DNA from 2 places in the Clostridium fessum genome. Region 2 is predicted to be linked to the other one. Evidence: riboswitches for the same ligand, from Rfam matches in the RefSeq annotation. Region 2 holds a riboswitch; the other holds the start of a gene.
The links. Region 2 has a riboswitch for molybdenum cofactor ahead of PG862_RS10370 (molybdopterin molybdotransferase MoeA). Riboswitches for the same ligand answer to the same signal wherever they lie in the genome.

Region 1: another riboswitch for molybdenum cofactor. It lies ahead of PG862_RS02355 (DVU_1555 family C-GCAxxG-C-C protein); the one in region 2 lies ahead of PG862_RS10370 (molybdopterin molybdotransferase MoeA).

What each region holds. Positions count from the first base shown of each region.
Region 1 is NZ_JAQEQF010000001.1:495,815-503,989, forward strand. It holds gene PG862_RS02345 (pyridine nucleotide-disulfide oxidoreductase/dicluster-binding protein) at 1-1,535, opposite strand, end outside; gene PG862_RS02350 (molybdopterin-dependent oxidoreductase) at 1,950-4,871, opposite strand; gene PG862_RS02355 (DVU_1555 family C-GCAxxG-C-C protein) at 4,957-5,397, opposite strand; molybdenum cofactor riboswitch at 5,603-5,722, opposite strand; gene PG862_RS02360 (FCD domain-containing protein) at 6,308-7,015, opposite strand; gene PG862_RS02365 (peptide ABC transporter substrate-binding protein) at 7,308-8,175, opposite strand, start outside.
Region 2 is NZ_JAQEQF010000007.1:126,769-134,943, forward strand. It holds gene PG862_RS10360 (ABC transporter permease) at 1-588, shown strand, start outside; gene PG862_RS10365 (ABC transporter ATP-binding protein) at 575-1,285, shown strand; molybdenum cofactor riboswitch at 1,428-1,568, shown strand; gene PG862_RS10370 (molybdopterin molybdotransferase MoeA) at 1,818-3,047, shown strand; gene PG862_RS10375 (molybdopterin biosynthesis protein) at 3,122-5,029, shown strand; gene PG862_RS10380 (MOSC domain-containing protein) at 5,043-5,495, shown strand; gene PG862_RS10385 (4Fe-4S binding protein) at 5,495-5,881, shown strand; gene PG862_RS10390 (aldehyde ferredoxin oxidoreductase family protein) at 5,897-8,107, shown strand; gene thiS (sulfur carrier protein ThiS) at 8,147-8,175, shown strand, end outside.

The DNA.
Region 1 (8,175 bases), on a different contig from region 2:
ATCACTTCCGCCAGAAAGACAACCGGAAGCTCCGGCAGGTATTCTTCAAACATCTTCCGGCAGTTCGGGCATGCTAAAACCACTGTCGGTTCGCCAAGCTCTCTCCACTGCCGCCACATTTCCTCCAGATGTGCCGCGTGGATGTCCACTTCGCCTGCCCATTCGGCAGGCGCACCGCAGCAGGTCATCCAGATCGCCGCATCCGGCTTTTTGGAACGCAGCCACTCATACGTCCGCGTCACATAGCGCGGATCCGAACCGGCGAGCTGGCATCCCGGAAAGAATGCATAGGAACTCTTCTTAACATTCTCCGGTTTCCGCGTAAGCCCCGCTTTTCCGGAGGCATATGCCATGTCGCGCAGCCAGAAATCGTGAAATGGCCACGGCATCGCGCCTTTTTTTTGCATTGCCCGCATACTGTCAAGCAGAAACTGGCTGAAATCGATATGCTGCGGACATACTTCCTTGCAAAGCCCGCAGTGGTCGCAGGTGCTGATCAGTCTGGTCGCCCACGTACCATCGCGCGATAACGTACCGGGATGGATTGTTATGTAAACCTCTTCATACAAACGGCGCGGTGTTTTCTCATGCAGGCGCATCAGATCACAGGCACGCATACAGGCATCACACGAACACTTCTGGCAGCGCGTGATCTCCTGCATCGCCTCTTCCTCCGTATACGATTCCCCGTTTGCCGGAACCACCCGATCGGCACGCTCGATCCCATTCATTTGAAGATTTAAAAGTGTCCCTTCCTTTCGAAATGGCTCATTCATGCCGCCCGTTTTCAGATACCGTTCGATGGCAAGCGAAACCGCCAGCCCATCTGCCAGCGCCTTCATGCTGTCGCCGCCTGTCAGGGAACCTCCAATGAAAACGCCCGGTGTCCGGGTTGCAAATGCGCCGTCCGGGTCCATTTCCAGACCAAAGTCCGCGCTATCTGCCCCAGTTGCCACATACACGGCATCATAGTCCGCCCGGAGTGCCTCCAGATCCGTTACCGTTTCACCGAGATGGCGTGAAAATTCCTCAAACTGGAACTGTGCCTCGATCTCCGCATCAAATTCCGCCGGATCCATCTGGTTTCTCGCCTGACCGCCCAGAACCATTTCCCGCTCATAAACCGTTACCTCGTACTTTTTATTGCAGAGACGCAGTGCACAGCCAAGCCCCGAAAGACCGCCTCCGACGATCGCGATCTTTTTTCCTTTCGACGGCAGGTTATACGCATTCGGTGCCTTCCGCTTCGCGTACTCGACCGTCGCCCGCTCTAAAAGCCCGATCGCGATCCCCCCGTCCAGCTTTGCACGCAGACATGCCTTCTCGCACGGATGGCTGCACAACTTCGACACAATATCCGGAAATCCCACCGTATTCTGATAGGTCCGGTACGCCGCGTTGAAACGTCCCTTTTTCCACTTTTCTTCCAGCCCCTTGATATCCAGCCGGAACGGACAGGCTGCCTGGCAGAACGGCGGCTCGTTCTGATGGCATTTCTCCGCCAGCGTCTTCTCAAAATCTTCCAAATAGCTCACAGGGCGGACCTCCCTTCTTTTCTCCTGCATTTATCGTTACTGTTCACGCATACGTGCCCAGTAACGGAATTTGCCGTGGCTTCGCATTTAAATACGGCAAATTCCTGCTGCCACCACGTTTTCTTACGGCACTTTCGGTTCCAAAAGTGCCTACCCGTGAACAGTAACCATTTATCCTCTCCCAGAATCATTTATCCCGTCCTCCATCGATAAGTAAAAATTCTAAGAGCCAACTTTTAATACTTTTTATTATATACCATAATTACAAAAAAGCCGCTGCAAAACCTACCTCTCTAAACATAGATTCTGCAGGTTCGCAGCAGCTTTTATTTAATTCTTATTTACAATCACGCGATACACCTTGCCGCAGCTGCCCGCTTTATGTGCAGCCACGCATTCCTCTTCCTAATCGGATTAGAACGGACGCTCAGCTGTCGGATCATCCAGGGATACGTAGAAGCTCTGGGTTCCTACCTGTACCGGATTCTCTTTGATGTTCTCCAGTTCCTCATACATATCGGAACCAAGGAAGTATTTCTTCGGCTCGTACGGTTTCTCGCCCTTTGCGATTGCATCCAGACCAGCTTTTACCTTCTCCGGAAGTGCCGGGATCTCATGGATACGTACGCCGCAGGCATTGTAGATACCATTCAGAACTGCACAGTGGCCAGATGCCTGGAATGCCTCAGAAGCACCTGAAGAACCGAACGGACCATCAGAGATAGCGCCATCGATATGAATCAGGTTGATATCATCCGGAACATCCTTGATGTAGGAAGTGCCAGCGCCAAACATGTTCGCATGTTTCTTAACGTCTGCGTAGTCCTCTTTCAGGGCGAAGCCGATACCATGCATGATACCGCTGTATGCCTGACCGTTAACAGCATCGATATTACCGATACGTCCAACGAAGTCAACACAGGTGAATTTCAGAACGGTAGTCTTACCGGTCTTAGTATCAACCTCAACCTCTGCCAGGTTCAGGCAGTATGTGAATGCCGGAGTCGGGTCGCCGATACCGGTATTCGGATCCAGACGGCACAGACCCGGAGTTGTGTTGGTCTCGTAACGGCCGAGATACTTGGTCTCGATGCCTTCTGCCTTCATCTCATCATAGGTACGAAGTGTACCATCTTCTTTTCTCATAGCTGCCAGAAGCTTGTTCGCTGCGATGATGGTTGCATTACCATCCATGTACAGGGAACGGCTGGCACCAGCCATACCGGTATCCGGACAGGTCTTGGTATCATTCTGAATCAGCTGGATATCTTCTGGTGTCAGATGCATTTCTTTCAGAGCTTCCAGTGTTACTACCAGAGAACCGGTTGTAGCACCCTGGCCCATTGCATGCCATGTGTCGTATTTGCGGATCTTGTTGCCCGGCATAAGCTCAAGAGCAACCTCAGCGCTGTCGCCGCCGCCCTCAGTAACGTTGAAGCCGCCCCATGCGATACCAACGCCTCTTCTCTTCTCCGGTGTGTCAGCTGCTTTCGCATCAGCCACCGCCTTCTCATAGATTGGACGCATGGTATCCATGATCTTCTCCATCGGATACTGCGGATATACATAGCTGTTGATATTCTTATCGCCTTCACGGCAGATATTCTTATAACGGAACTCGAACGGATCCATGCCCAGTTCTTCTGCCATCATATCCATCAGCGGCTCGCTGAGTGTATATGCCTGCGGAGAACCGTAGCTTCTGTAAGCAGTACCAAATGCATGGTTAACGTTCGCTACACGAACCAGACCTGCTACGTTCGGTACATTGTACGGGAAGAAGGTGAAACGTGCCGGTTTGGTCATAACGTCGTCACCGCCCCAGGAGTAAGCGCCGTGGTCCATACCGATATCAAATTCAGCAGCCAGGATCTTACCTTCATTATCACATGCCAGACGGCCATTGGAGTATGCCGGGCAGCGTTTGCCGCTGAAGTGCTGATGCTCTTCATAGGACATGGACAGGGATACCGGCTCGCCGGTAACTACGGTACAAGCTGCACACAGTGCGATATCGCCTGCGTTGGTAGACCATCCAAAGCTTGCGCCGGTCGGGTTCATGATGATACGGTATTTATCCTTCGGTACACCAAGGCAGTTACCCAGACGTCCGATCGAGGAGTATACACACTGGGATTTACACTGAATGGTCAGCAGGCCATCATCGCCCCAGTAAGACTGAAGTACACAACCCTCGATGGAAAGATGCGGCTCACGGGAGGAGGAGAAGCTTCCTTCTACTACATGCGGTGCTTTGTCGATTAAGTCTCTTACCTCTTCTGCATCTTCCAGACCTGCTCCCTTTAATACCGGCTGCTCGCAGAAGATGTTCGGAGTATCCTCATGGATACGGATAGCATCCGGCATAACTGCATCCAGATATGTCAGATACTCTGGCAGCTGCTCGTATTCCATCGTAACCTTAGCGGCTGCTGCACGAGCCTGACGATGTGTATGAGCTACTACCATAGCGATAACATCACCGTAACGATAGATCTTCTCATCCTGAAGAACTTTACGGGATGGTGTCATAACAGTACTTCTCTCATGGAACTGACCCTCAGCCATGATGTTAGTTCCGCCTGCTGCGATGAGGTCTTTTGCTGTGATAACCTTAACAACGCCCGGCATCTTCTCAGCTTCCTCAGTATGGATAGCCAGAATCTTTGCATGATGGGTAACCTTCGGCTGAACGATAGCTGCATATAAAACGCCCTGCGGCATCTTAAGAGCCTGATCATCGCCGTAGTCGGTCAGACCACAAACCTTACCAAGTGCATCCTGACGAACAACCGGTTTTCCGTAGTAGTTGCCATCTTCCGGATTGTGGAACTTGATATCCTCGATGCTGCACTCGCCACGCATAACCTTAGCTGCAGCCATAACTGCATCTACAATCTGTTTGTATCCGGTACAACGGCATACGTTTCTTGTCTTCTGGAACCAGTCACGAACCTCTTCACGGGTCGGATCCGGGTTCTGCTCTAACAGAGCATATGCGGAAACGATGAAGCCTGGTACACAGAAACCACACTGTACAGCACCGCAGTTCATCCATGCAACCTGTAACGGATGCAGATGCTGCGGAGTACCGATACCCTCGATGGTGGTAATCTTGGAATACTCTTCTACCTGGCTGATTTTCTTGGTACAGGAACGGATTACCTGTCCGTTCAGAATGATGGAACATGAACCGCAGACACCGGTTCCACATCCAACCTTAACACCGGTCAGACCGATCCGGCGCAGAACATCTGACAGTTTATCGTTTTCCGGATCGCACATAAACATACGATCAACACCGTTGATGTTCAACATCATTTTTCTTAATTTCATGCTGTTTCGTCCTCCTTCTTTAAAATAAATAGAGCCCTGATGCTTCCGACTATCCTTCCGCATCATACCCAATACTTACGATTCCTTAGTCATCCGCGTTTTCCAGCATCTCTGCCAGATCCGCCAGATCCACGCCATAGTCCTCCAGAAGTTCTCTGGCCTTGCGGTAGGTATTCTCTACCACCTGGGGACACCGAAGTGCCTTGTTGGCTATGTTATCTCCTAAAATCGAATGACAATCACTTCCTCCATAGATTTCACCATAGTTTTCCTGAAACCAGTCTGCCAGTTCCGGTATCATCTCGCTGTATGCCGCTTCCGGCTCAAAGAGCGCCATCATCATCGCCGCACCGGTCAGAGCTCCGCAGGTCAGCCCGCTTCTGACTCCCAGACAGAGTGCTGCAGATGCCTTCAGAAGGCTCGGGTTCTCCTCGCCCTTAAGGGTAAGTCCCAGTGATACAAGTGCCTGACTGCAGCAGCTTCCCGATAAAAGCAGCTGGTTCAGTTTTTTAATATCCGGCTCCATCCGCACCTCCTGTTCTTAGAAACACAAAAAGAAAAGCGGCACCGCCTCTGAAAAGACAGTACCGCTTAACGTATCCGAGTTTGTATATACATCTGCACCTATAGATATGGATACACCTATATCTATACCTATACCTATACCTATCTGCCAGCACATATATACCCTATCTATACAAGAAGCCTGACAGCTTCCCGTATCCATCGATGTAAAGCGAATCTCTCTTTCTTTTCAAATGCGGAAGGCACTTCCATTTCCAGATGTACCCATTGGCCTGACTGCATACGGTTTCCCGCTTAGCAATTTCGGCTCGAAAAACAGATTGTTTCTATTTTGGTTTTGATACCTCTATGGTACTCTGCTTTTCATCGAAAGTCAATCTCATTTTTCATAATTTTGAAATTTTTTACATCGACAGGACACTTGTTCGCCCCTTATTTTACCTCAATACGGGATTTTCAACATGCTATTTTACCCTTGTAATATCTGTTTACTTACAAGATTTCAGCATAACTTCCGTTCAAATATTGTATTATTTGAAGATTTGTATTCTTTCTTTCTACTATTTGATCGAGTATTTTTTTTAAAAATAACGATCCACACACTTTTATAATTTTTCATTTTCATTTGTTTAAACGTGAATTTTGTTCACTTTAATTTCACTTATATGAAATTTATATCTTTTTGATTCATAATCAAACATGAATATCTGTTATTTATCCGCTATAAATCCTCACATTTTTAAGTATCTTTTTTTCATTTTCTTTTTCTGTTTTAAATTTTATTCTGCAAACCATTATTTTTTATTTCAGATAACGCAAGCATATTTAAGAACAGAATTCATGCACATACAAATTCCGCATCGAAAATGTGATTTGCATAAATTTTTTCTTATTTATAATCCGTACAAATCCTACTTTCTCCCCGCAAAATACGCCTGCAGGTTCTCCCCTACATGCTCCAGATGCCGCTCCATCTCCCGGCGCGCCAGCGCCCCGTCTCTGGCTTCGATCGCTGCCAGAAGGCTTTCGTGTTCATTTTCCCGGACTTCATCAGAGCGGACTGCCGCCTGGTTGAAGCGCGCATACGCGTCCTGATCGGTCAGGATGAGCTTTAACATCCGCAGGATAGACGGACTGCCTGAGAGATGCGCGATCTTCAGATGGAACGCCAGATCCTCCTCGCTTCCCGCCCTTCCATGGCGGATTGCATAGAGATAGTCTGCCTGCAGATCTTTTAATTTCTGCAATTCCTTCGGATCAATCCGCTCTGCACACGCCTCCGCCGCATATCCCTCCAGGAGTTTCCGCACTAAAAGAATATCCTCCAGCCCGCTTTCTGTCTCCATCGACGCCGCCTCGATAAGCTCATTCGCCGCCTTCATCTTCTCCCGGCGTGACCGTTCTTCTTCCAGAAAGCGTTCGCCCTGCGGCGTCAGGATCCGCCCCTTATTCTGCACCTTGACAAGCAGCCCTGCTTTCTCCAAATCCAGAAGCTCCCGCCCGATGCTGGCGGACGGAAGATGCAGGATCTGCGCCAGCTGGAGCGCTCCCGCCGGGGTGTTTAATTCCTGCATGGCTGTCAGTATTTCAAAGCTGCTGTTTCGTTTTTTCCCTGCCATTTTTCCTCCCTTATGCTCTAACCCATTTTAAGCTGTAAATCCTCATGCTCCTAACATCCATTTTTATTCTCATATTTCACAATGGACCACACACATCCATCGATATAATCTCTACCTTGGCAGCATCACACTACCCATTTCTATGATTGTATCATCATTTCCGATTCGTGTAAATCATCCCTTTAAATACTTCTATGACAGAAAAAAGCGAACCGCAGGGTACATTTTCTTGCCCTGCGGTCCGCTTTGAATCTAAAATCATTTCAGATTTTGATCCATCTGTTTTTATTTATTACTTTTTATCTACATTGATGAACAGATAAGGAAGCCCTACGGAGTAGTACTGGATACCGCTTACATCCGGATTGGTCATAACGGCTACAGACTGTCCGTAAATCGGGAACAGAACACACTGATCTGCCAGCGTCTTCTCACAGCCAACTAAAGCTTCCCAACGAGCATCCTGGTCGAGTGCCAGATCGCCCTTCTTTGCGGACTGGATGGTTGCATCGTAGTCTGCATCGGAGAACTGGGAGTAGTTGGTGGAGCTGCCGGTTATCCACATATCCAGATCAGTCATCGGATCTGCGTAGTCCGGACCCCAGCGGGTAAGACCGATATCATATTCACCTTTCTGCATGTATTCCAGACGGGCTTTCTTCGGAAGTACCTGAAGTTCGATGGTCAGACCCGGCAGGTTGTTCTGCCACTCGCTCTGTAAGAACTGTGCAACAGCCTGTGCAGAATCAGTATCTTCACACATTAAAGTGAAGGATAAGGAATCTTTGCCAAGCTCGCCAAGGCCTGTCTTCCACAGCTCTTTTGCTGCCTCTACATCGTAGGTCCAGCTGTCATATGCGCTGCCTGCTGCCTCACGGAAATCTTCGCCCTTTTCATTGGTTGCAAGGCCCTGCGGTACGAAGTAATCCATCGGTGTGGAACCATCCTTCAGAACACGGGTTGTGATCGCTTCTTTGTCATACGATTTTGCCAGTGCCTTACGGATATTTACATTGTCAAGCCCCTCTTTCTTCATGTTCGGGGTCAGATACCAGTTGTAACCGTCACTTCTGGTGGAGAATCTCGGATCATCCTCATACTGCTCTACCAGGTTACCGCTTAAGGTTACAACGTCCAGATCGCCATTCTCAAAAGAAAGG
Region 2 (8,175 bases):
TCCATGCTTGGAATTTTTCTGGGACTTGTGCTGGAGCAGACGAAATTTCCAGGAAAAAAGCTGGTAGTCCGCGTGAACCGGACCTTGATGGGAGCACCTCCGGTCGTCATCGGACTGCTCACATATATGCTTTTGAGAAAAAAAGGTCCGTTTGGGGCGCTTCGATGGGTATTTACGATCAAAGGAATGGTGGCAGCCCAGGTTCTGATCATCACTCCGATCGTCTGTGGAATGGTATATTCATATGCGGTTCGCACGGCGCCTTCGATCCGGGCGTTTGCCAGGACGATGGGAGCTGACCGGCATCAGACCGCGCGGCTTCTGCTGCGTGAAATGAAAAATGAAATTTATTTTGCGGTTGTGTCTGGATATGGGCGTTCCATCAGTGAGGTCGGGGCGGTCTTTCTGGTAGGTGGAAATATAAAAAACAGCACCCGGACAATGACAACTGCGATTTCAACCCTGAAAGGTGCAGGCGATTATTATGAAGGGGTATTTTTGGGAGTGATCCTGATGCTTCTGGCATTTTCGGTACAGACATTGGCAGAACATTTCAGACAGGAGGAGACACCGGATGAAAATCTCTAAGCTGCAAAAGAAGATAGGTCAGTTTACGCTTCAAATCGAGGAACTGTATCTGGAGAGCGGGAAGGTTCATGGTCTGATAGGAACCAATGGCTGCGGAAAAACAACACTTTCCAAGCTGATACAGGGGATATTGGTTCCGGATGGCGGGAAGATTGATTACGAGGGACTGACACCCCGGGATATCACGATGACAACACAGAGACCGTATCTTTTGCATGATACGGTGTATCAGAACCTGATCTATCCGCTGAAAATACGGGGAATCCGCCCGGATGAGGCGAAGATGGATGCCTGGCTGGAACGATGTGGGCTTCTGCAGAAAAAAAATCAGTATGCCCGTTCCCTGAGCAGCGGAGAACAGCAGAAATTATCATTTATCAGGGCTCTGGTATTTGACCCTGCGTTTGTGATTGTTGATGAAACGCTTTCCAACCTGGATCCTGACAGTACAGAATTGTTTGAACAGCTGATGCGGGAGCAGCAGACGAAAAATAAGATGACATGGCTGCTAATCAGCCATCAGCTGGTGCATGTCCGCAAGATTTGTGACCAGGTACATTTTATGGAGCAGGGGAATGTTCTGGTGTCCGGAACACCGGAAGAAATCCTTCTTCACCCGTCGCATCCGTCCATCCGCCGGTATTTGGCAGATACGGAGGTTTCATATCGTGAAAATGAAAAAAATTCAGAAATATGAATATAAATGCGAGGCGATTGCGTTGAACATGAAAAAAATGGGAAGAGTTTTGCTTGGGATGATTGACACAGTTTGTGAAAATGTGGTATAATTTCTGGTAGAAAATCATGAGAAAGAGAATTGTCGCACGAGAGCGGCAGTTATACAGAGTTGATTTCGAGCTTTTCTGCCTAAGCTGTGAACCGATTGACAGGATGGAAGAAAAGCCAATGGGTATCCGGGGAAACGCGGGTGCCTCCCCGCATCAGACGATGCATTGGAAAGGAATAGCTCTCGGATGACCGGGATGAAGCCCCGGAAGTTCTGGAAAAGAGCAGTAAATTCCGCCAGCGCAAGCAAAGCCTGATGTAGATAAGTGCATATCAGCAGAAAGCCATAAGAGGCAGACTGCATTATCAGGAACGGATACAGAGAGCGGAATGTTTTCTGTATTCGTTTTTCTGTTTCATTCGGAGAGGCGGTCTATGAATCAAAAGCACTTCGCATGGATGCATACCTTCGCGAAGAAGAATCATGCCGCAAGGGAGGAAATATGAAGTTATTGAAAGTTGATACGCTGGCGCAGGCGCGGGAACGTCTGCTTGAAGCGGCAAAAGAGTGCCTGCCAGAGACGGAGCGGGTTGCGCTTGCAGATGCATCTGGCTGCATTTTAGCAGAAGATATTGTCTCTGAGGAAATGATTCCGGCATTCCGCCGTTCCAGTGTAGATGGGTATGCAGTCTGTTCAAAGGACACGGCGGGCGCAACAGAAAGTATCCCGGTTTTTCTGAAGGTGCTGGAAGAAGTAGAGATAGGACATCCGGCGGTATCAAAGATTGAACCGGGTACCTGTGCCTATGTACCGACCGGCGGCATGGTTCCGGAAGGGGCAGATGCCATGGTGATGGTAGAATACAGTGAACGGTTCGGAACAGATGAGGTTGCCCTGTATGAAAATGTTCCGTATGGAAAATGCATCGTGCTTCCGGGAGAAGATGTAAAAACCGGGGATATAGTCCTTAAAGCGGGAACCCGGATTGGCCCGGCGCAGGCGGGAACGTTGGCAGCGCTTGGCGTGGTGCAGGTGCCGGTTTTTAAACCGTGGAAGGTGGCAGTTCTATCGACGGGCGACGAACTGGTCAGGATCGATCAGGTTCCTGGACCGGGGCAGGTGCGGGATATTAATACATGGGCGCTGTCCTGTTATGTGAAGAAGACAGGTCTGGAGCTTGTTTCGGCAGAGGCAGTGAAGGATGAAGAAGTACTTTTAGAGGAGAAAATCAGGGAGGCGGTCAAAGCCTGTGATTTGATTCTGATCTCCGGAGGAAGTTCCCAGGGAAAGAAAGATATGACTATGGAGATATTAAACCGCATCTCCAAGGAGGGAGTATTTACCCATGGGCTGGCACTGAAACCGGGAAAACCGACGATTCTGGGATATGATAAAGAGAAACATACGCTGTTAGGAGGACTTCCTGGGCATCCGGCAGCAGCGCTTGCCGTTTTCCATTTATTATTTGTGTGGCTTTGGAAGCAGGTAACCGGTCAGCCGGATCAACCTCCGTTAGAAGCCTTTATGACAACGAACCTGGCGGGTGCACCCGGAAAAACAACCTGCCTGCTGGTAAAGCTTCAGATGGCTCCCCAGGGGCTGGAGGCAGAACCGGTATTTGGAAAATCAGGCTTGATTTCGACGATGGCAGAGGCAGACGGCTACGTTCTGATTGATATGAATCAGGAGGGTCTGAAGAAGGGTGAGCAGGTGAAGGTATACCGTTTTTAAAATGAATTGTTTCCAGAAGAGCGGCGGAGGATAAAGAATCGGCAGAGCCTGGTGGAAACAGAATAGAGGCAGAGATGGGAAAGAGAAATTTATATCTGAATAATACACCGGTGGAGGAGGCAAAAGCCCTTTACCAGAAAGCACTGGGGGAATTATTAAGCCCCAAGGCAGAATGGATTCCCGTGACGGAAAGTCTGCACCGGATTACAAAAGAGGCAGTCTATGCGAAATATTGTTCCCCGCTTTACAATGCGGCGGCGATGGATGGAATCGCGGTTGAGGCAGAGAAAACAAAGGGAGCATCGGAGCGGAAACCACTTACCCTATATCCGGGTACAGATTTTACAGTGGTGGATACGGGCGATCCGATTCACGCACCATGCGATGCAGTTATCATGGCGGAGGATCTGCTGGAGCAGGAGGATGGCTCGGTGCAGATTACGGATGCAGCTGCATCATGGCAGCATGTGCGCCCGATCGGAGAGGATATCGTAGCGGGTGAGATGCTGATGCCCGGTTATCATGAGATACGCCCGATTGATATAGGTGTTCTCCTGTCTGGCGGAATTACAGAGATTGAGGTGTTGAAAAAGCCGTCGGTAGCGATTTTTCCGACGGGAACCGAAATCATAGAGCCGGGACAGGAACCCAGGGATGGGGACATCATCGAATCGAATTCGAGAGTGTTTGAGGCACTGGTAACGGAACATGGCGGTGCGCCCCATCGTTTTCCGCCGATTGCGGATGAATATGAAACATTGAAAGCAAAGGTGGCAGAGGCGGTTGAAAACTATGACATGGTGATTGTCAATGCCGGCTCCAGTGCAGGAACTGAAGATTTTACGGTTCATGTACTTCGGGAATTGGGGGAGGTTCTGGTACACGGGGTGGCAATCAAGCCGGGAAAACCGGTAATATTGGCGATTGTCAATGGAAAACCGGTAATCGGACTTCCGGGATATCCGGTATCCGCCTATATCAACTTTGAAAATTTTGTGATTCCTGTGCTGCAGAAACTGGCAGGACGTACAGAAACAGGCGGCACGATGGTGCGGGCTGTCATATCCAAACGCCTTGTATCATCCCTGAAACATAAAGAGTATGTGCGGGTGAAGGTAGGAGAAGTGGGTGACAAGCTCGTCGCTTCTCCATTGGCGCGCGGGGCGGGAGCAGCAATGAGCCTGGTGCGGGCAGACGGATTCTGTGTGATTCCTCAGAACAGCGAGGGGGTCGAGGCGGGAGATACCGTTGACGTAGAGCTATACCGTTCCCTGGAGGAAATTGGAAGTACGGCAGTGGCAATCGGAAGCCATGATCTGATTCTGGATGTGATGGCAGATTTGCTGCCGTGTATGTACCCGGGTAATTACCTTTCCAGTACGCATGTAGGCAGTATGGGCGGTTTAATGGCATTAAAGCGGGGAGAGGCGCATCTGGCTCCGACCCACCTGCTGGATGAAGAGACAGGAGAATATAATATTGCGATCCTGAAAAAACTGTTTGCGGGTGAAAAAATGGCACTTGTCAAGGGTGTTGAGCGAATTCAGGGAATTATCGTAAAAAAAGGAAATCCGCTTGGAATCCATGAAATTGAAGATCTACGTGGTTTGAATTATGTCAACCGACAGAGAGGAGCGGGGACAAGAGTCCTTTTTGATTATAAGCTGAAGGAAGCCGGTATTTCACCGGAAGAGATTCACGGATATGACAGAGAGGCGGCAACGCATATGGCAGTGGCGGCTGCCGTGTCCGGCGGCGATGCAGACGCGGGCATGGGAATCCAGTCGGCAGCCAGGGCAATGGGACTTGATTTTATTGAGATTGGACGGGAAGAGTATGACTTTGCGATTCCAGTCAGATTTCTGGATTTTCCATCGGTACAGCATTTTCTGGCGGTTTTGAAAAGCCGGGAGTTTGCAGAGAGAGTGGAGAAGCTCGGTGGTTATGGGCTGGCAAGAACCGGAGAAATTTTATATTTATAAAAGAGGGGATTAGATGGGAGCAGTTGTGCGCGAATTATATGTGTTCCGGCAGAGGGGACAGCCGGGAGAAGCCGTGGAGAGCGCCTGGTTCCGAAGGGGGATCGGAATGGAGGGTGACCGGCATGCAGCGGGAGGTGAAAGGCAGACTTCGCTGTTGGCGGGAGAAGCCCGGGACTGGATGGAGAAGCAGACAGAACCGGGACTCTGCTTCCGTCGCTACAAGGCAAACCTGATAACGGAGGGAATAGATACCACCCAGTTAAATACGGGGGATCTTCTGGCGGCGGGAGGGGCGGTGTTCCGCGTCTCCGGGTATGGAAAAAAGTGTTTTCCAGAGTGTATTTACCATGAAAAAGGAGTTTTCTGCCGCCTTTCGGCAGGAGCCATATTTTTGGAAGTGATTCGGGACGGGTATGTATCTGTTTCGGATGAAATAATGAAATTAGGCAAAAAGGAGGAACTGTGATGAGACGATTAGAGAAAGATGAATCACTCTGCATTGGCTGCCACCAGTGCGAAGAAGCCTGTTCGAAGGCATTTTACAAGGTTTCGGATCCAATGAAATCCTGCATCCGCATTACCGACAAGGAGGATGGAAGCCATCATATTGCTGTGTGCACACAGTGTGGAAAATGTTCTGAAGTATGCAATACAGGTGTGATTACGGAGGATGCGAGAGGCGTTTACCGGCTGAATAAGAAAGAATGTGCCGGCTGTCTGATGTGCGTCGGATTCTGTCCGGAGAATGTTATGGTACAGTGTGATGATTATCTGGAGCCGTCCAAATGTACGGCGTGCGGATTGTGCGTAAAAGCATGTCCGACCGGAGCGATCCGTCTGGTAGAAGAGTAAAGGGAGGAGAAAGGCATGATTAAAATGTGTGATCTTCCGCGTTATGCGGACGCAGATATGGAAGAAATCAAAAAAATGAAAGAGGCCCACACGGTTCTCAATCAGGTTACATATGAGCCAAAGCCGCTGTATCATGGATATACGGATAAGCGCCTTCGAATCAATGTGACAGATAACACCATCGATATGATCGACATTCCTCAGGAGGTCAAAGAAAAATTTACCGGCGGCAAAGGTTATTGCCTGCGTTATCTGTGGGATGCAACGAATCCGGATACAAAGTGGAACTCTCCGGAAAATGCCATTACCATGTCGGCAGGACCGATTGCCGGAATTACGCAGTACGGCGGTACCGGAAAATGCCTGGTATGCAGCATTTCACCGATGACAGATATCCCGATTGATTCAAACGTCGGCGGATATTTTGGCCCATTCTTAAAATTCTCCGGATTTGATGTGATCGAGCTGACTGGAAAAGCGGAGGAAGACGTGATTATTGTCATCGATGGCAATAAGGGAACCGTTTCAATTGAAAAAGCACCGTTAGAGCATAAAGATGCACATGTACTGGGAGAAGAGCTGACAACCATGTATGCGGAGGATGACAATGATCGCAAAAACGTGGCGGTCGTATGTTCTGGTTCAGCGGCGGATCATTGCAACCTCTCTATGCTGAATTTTACATTCTATGATCCGAAGCGAAATGTAGTCCGCTTAAAACAGGCTGGACGTGGTGGTATCGGACGTGTCTTTGCGGACAAGCACATTAAAGCGCTGGTATGCCATTTTAAAGGTGTAAAAGCAAATCTGAACCATGTATATGATATCAGTATCTTGAACCGGGATGGCCTGAAATTCCATCGTGAGGTGGCGACACAGGATGACAAACAGAATTCAATGCGTAAATCCGGAACAGCATACTCCCTGCGTATCATGAGCGATTATGATATTCTGCCGACGCGCAATTATAAATATGGCGGAACGGATAAGATCGATGAGATGGCACCGGAGGTATGGAGAAATAAATGGCTGACCCAGGGCGGAGCGGACGGATGCTGGTATGGATGTTCGATGGCGTGTGCTAAAACAGCCGATCAGTTTGAATTAAAGACAGGTCCGTATAAGGGACATAAAGTATGTGTGGATGGTCCGGAGTATGAGACAGCAGCCGGTGTTGGTCCGAACTGCGGCGTAACCGATCCGCAGGTAATCCTGGAAGTGAATTTCTACTGTGATACATATGGCATTGATACGATTTCCTTTGGCACCATGACTGCCTTCCTGATGGAATGCTATGAAAATGGTATCCTGAATAAGGAGAGAACCGGCGGTCTGGAGCTTGTATGGGGCAATGCAGAGGCGGAGCTGGAGCTGCTGCACCAGATGGCGCGAAACGAAGGCTTTGGCAAGATTGCGGCACTGGGAAGCCACAAGCAGAAAGAGTATTTTGCAGCGCAGGGCTGGGGCGATATGGATTTCATGAATGATATTGCGATGGAACAGAAGGGACTTGAATATTCAGAGTATGCTTCCAAAGAATCCCTGGCGCAGCAGGGCGGCTATGGTCTGACCAATAAGGGACCGCAGCATGATGAGGCATGGCTGATTTTCATGGATCAGGTAAATAACCAGATCCCTACCTTTGAGGATAAGGCGGAGGCGCTGTATTACTATCCGATGTTTAGAACCTGGTTTGGTCTTCTGGGACTTTGCAAGCTGCCGTGGAATGATATTGTACCGGCTGACAACAGCCTGACCGATGAACCGGCGAAGGTACCGGAGCACGTAGATAACTATCTGGATCTTTATTATGGTGTTACTGGGGTCAAGATTGATAGGGATGAGATGATTAAAATGTCCGAGCGTGTCTACAATTTCCAGCGTGTTTTCAACATTCGTCTGGGCAAGGGACTGCGTGCGAACGACGCGATTCCATACCGCTCCCAGGGACCGGTTACGGAAGAAGAATATCTGTCTCGTCAGGAACGCTACGATGGTCAGCTGGTAGAGCTGGTTGGTTTTACAAAAGAAGAAGTCGAAAAAATGTCCTTAAAGGAAAAGATGGCTGCGACCAGGAAGCACAGAGAAGGGGAATATGAGAAGCTGATTGATGCGGTATATCCGAAGCGCGGCTGGAATTTAAACGGCGTTCCGACAATTGCACATCTGAAAGAGCTTGGCATGGATCTTCCGGAGCTTTTGGAAGTAGTTGAGCCGCTTCAGTAAGACTATTCATTAATACGTTGCAGAAGGGAAGTGGATATAATGGTACTGAATAACCGTCCATATCCGGA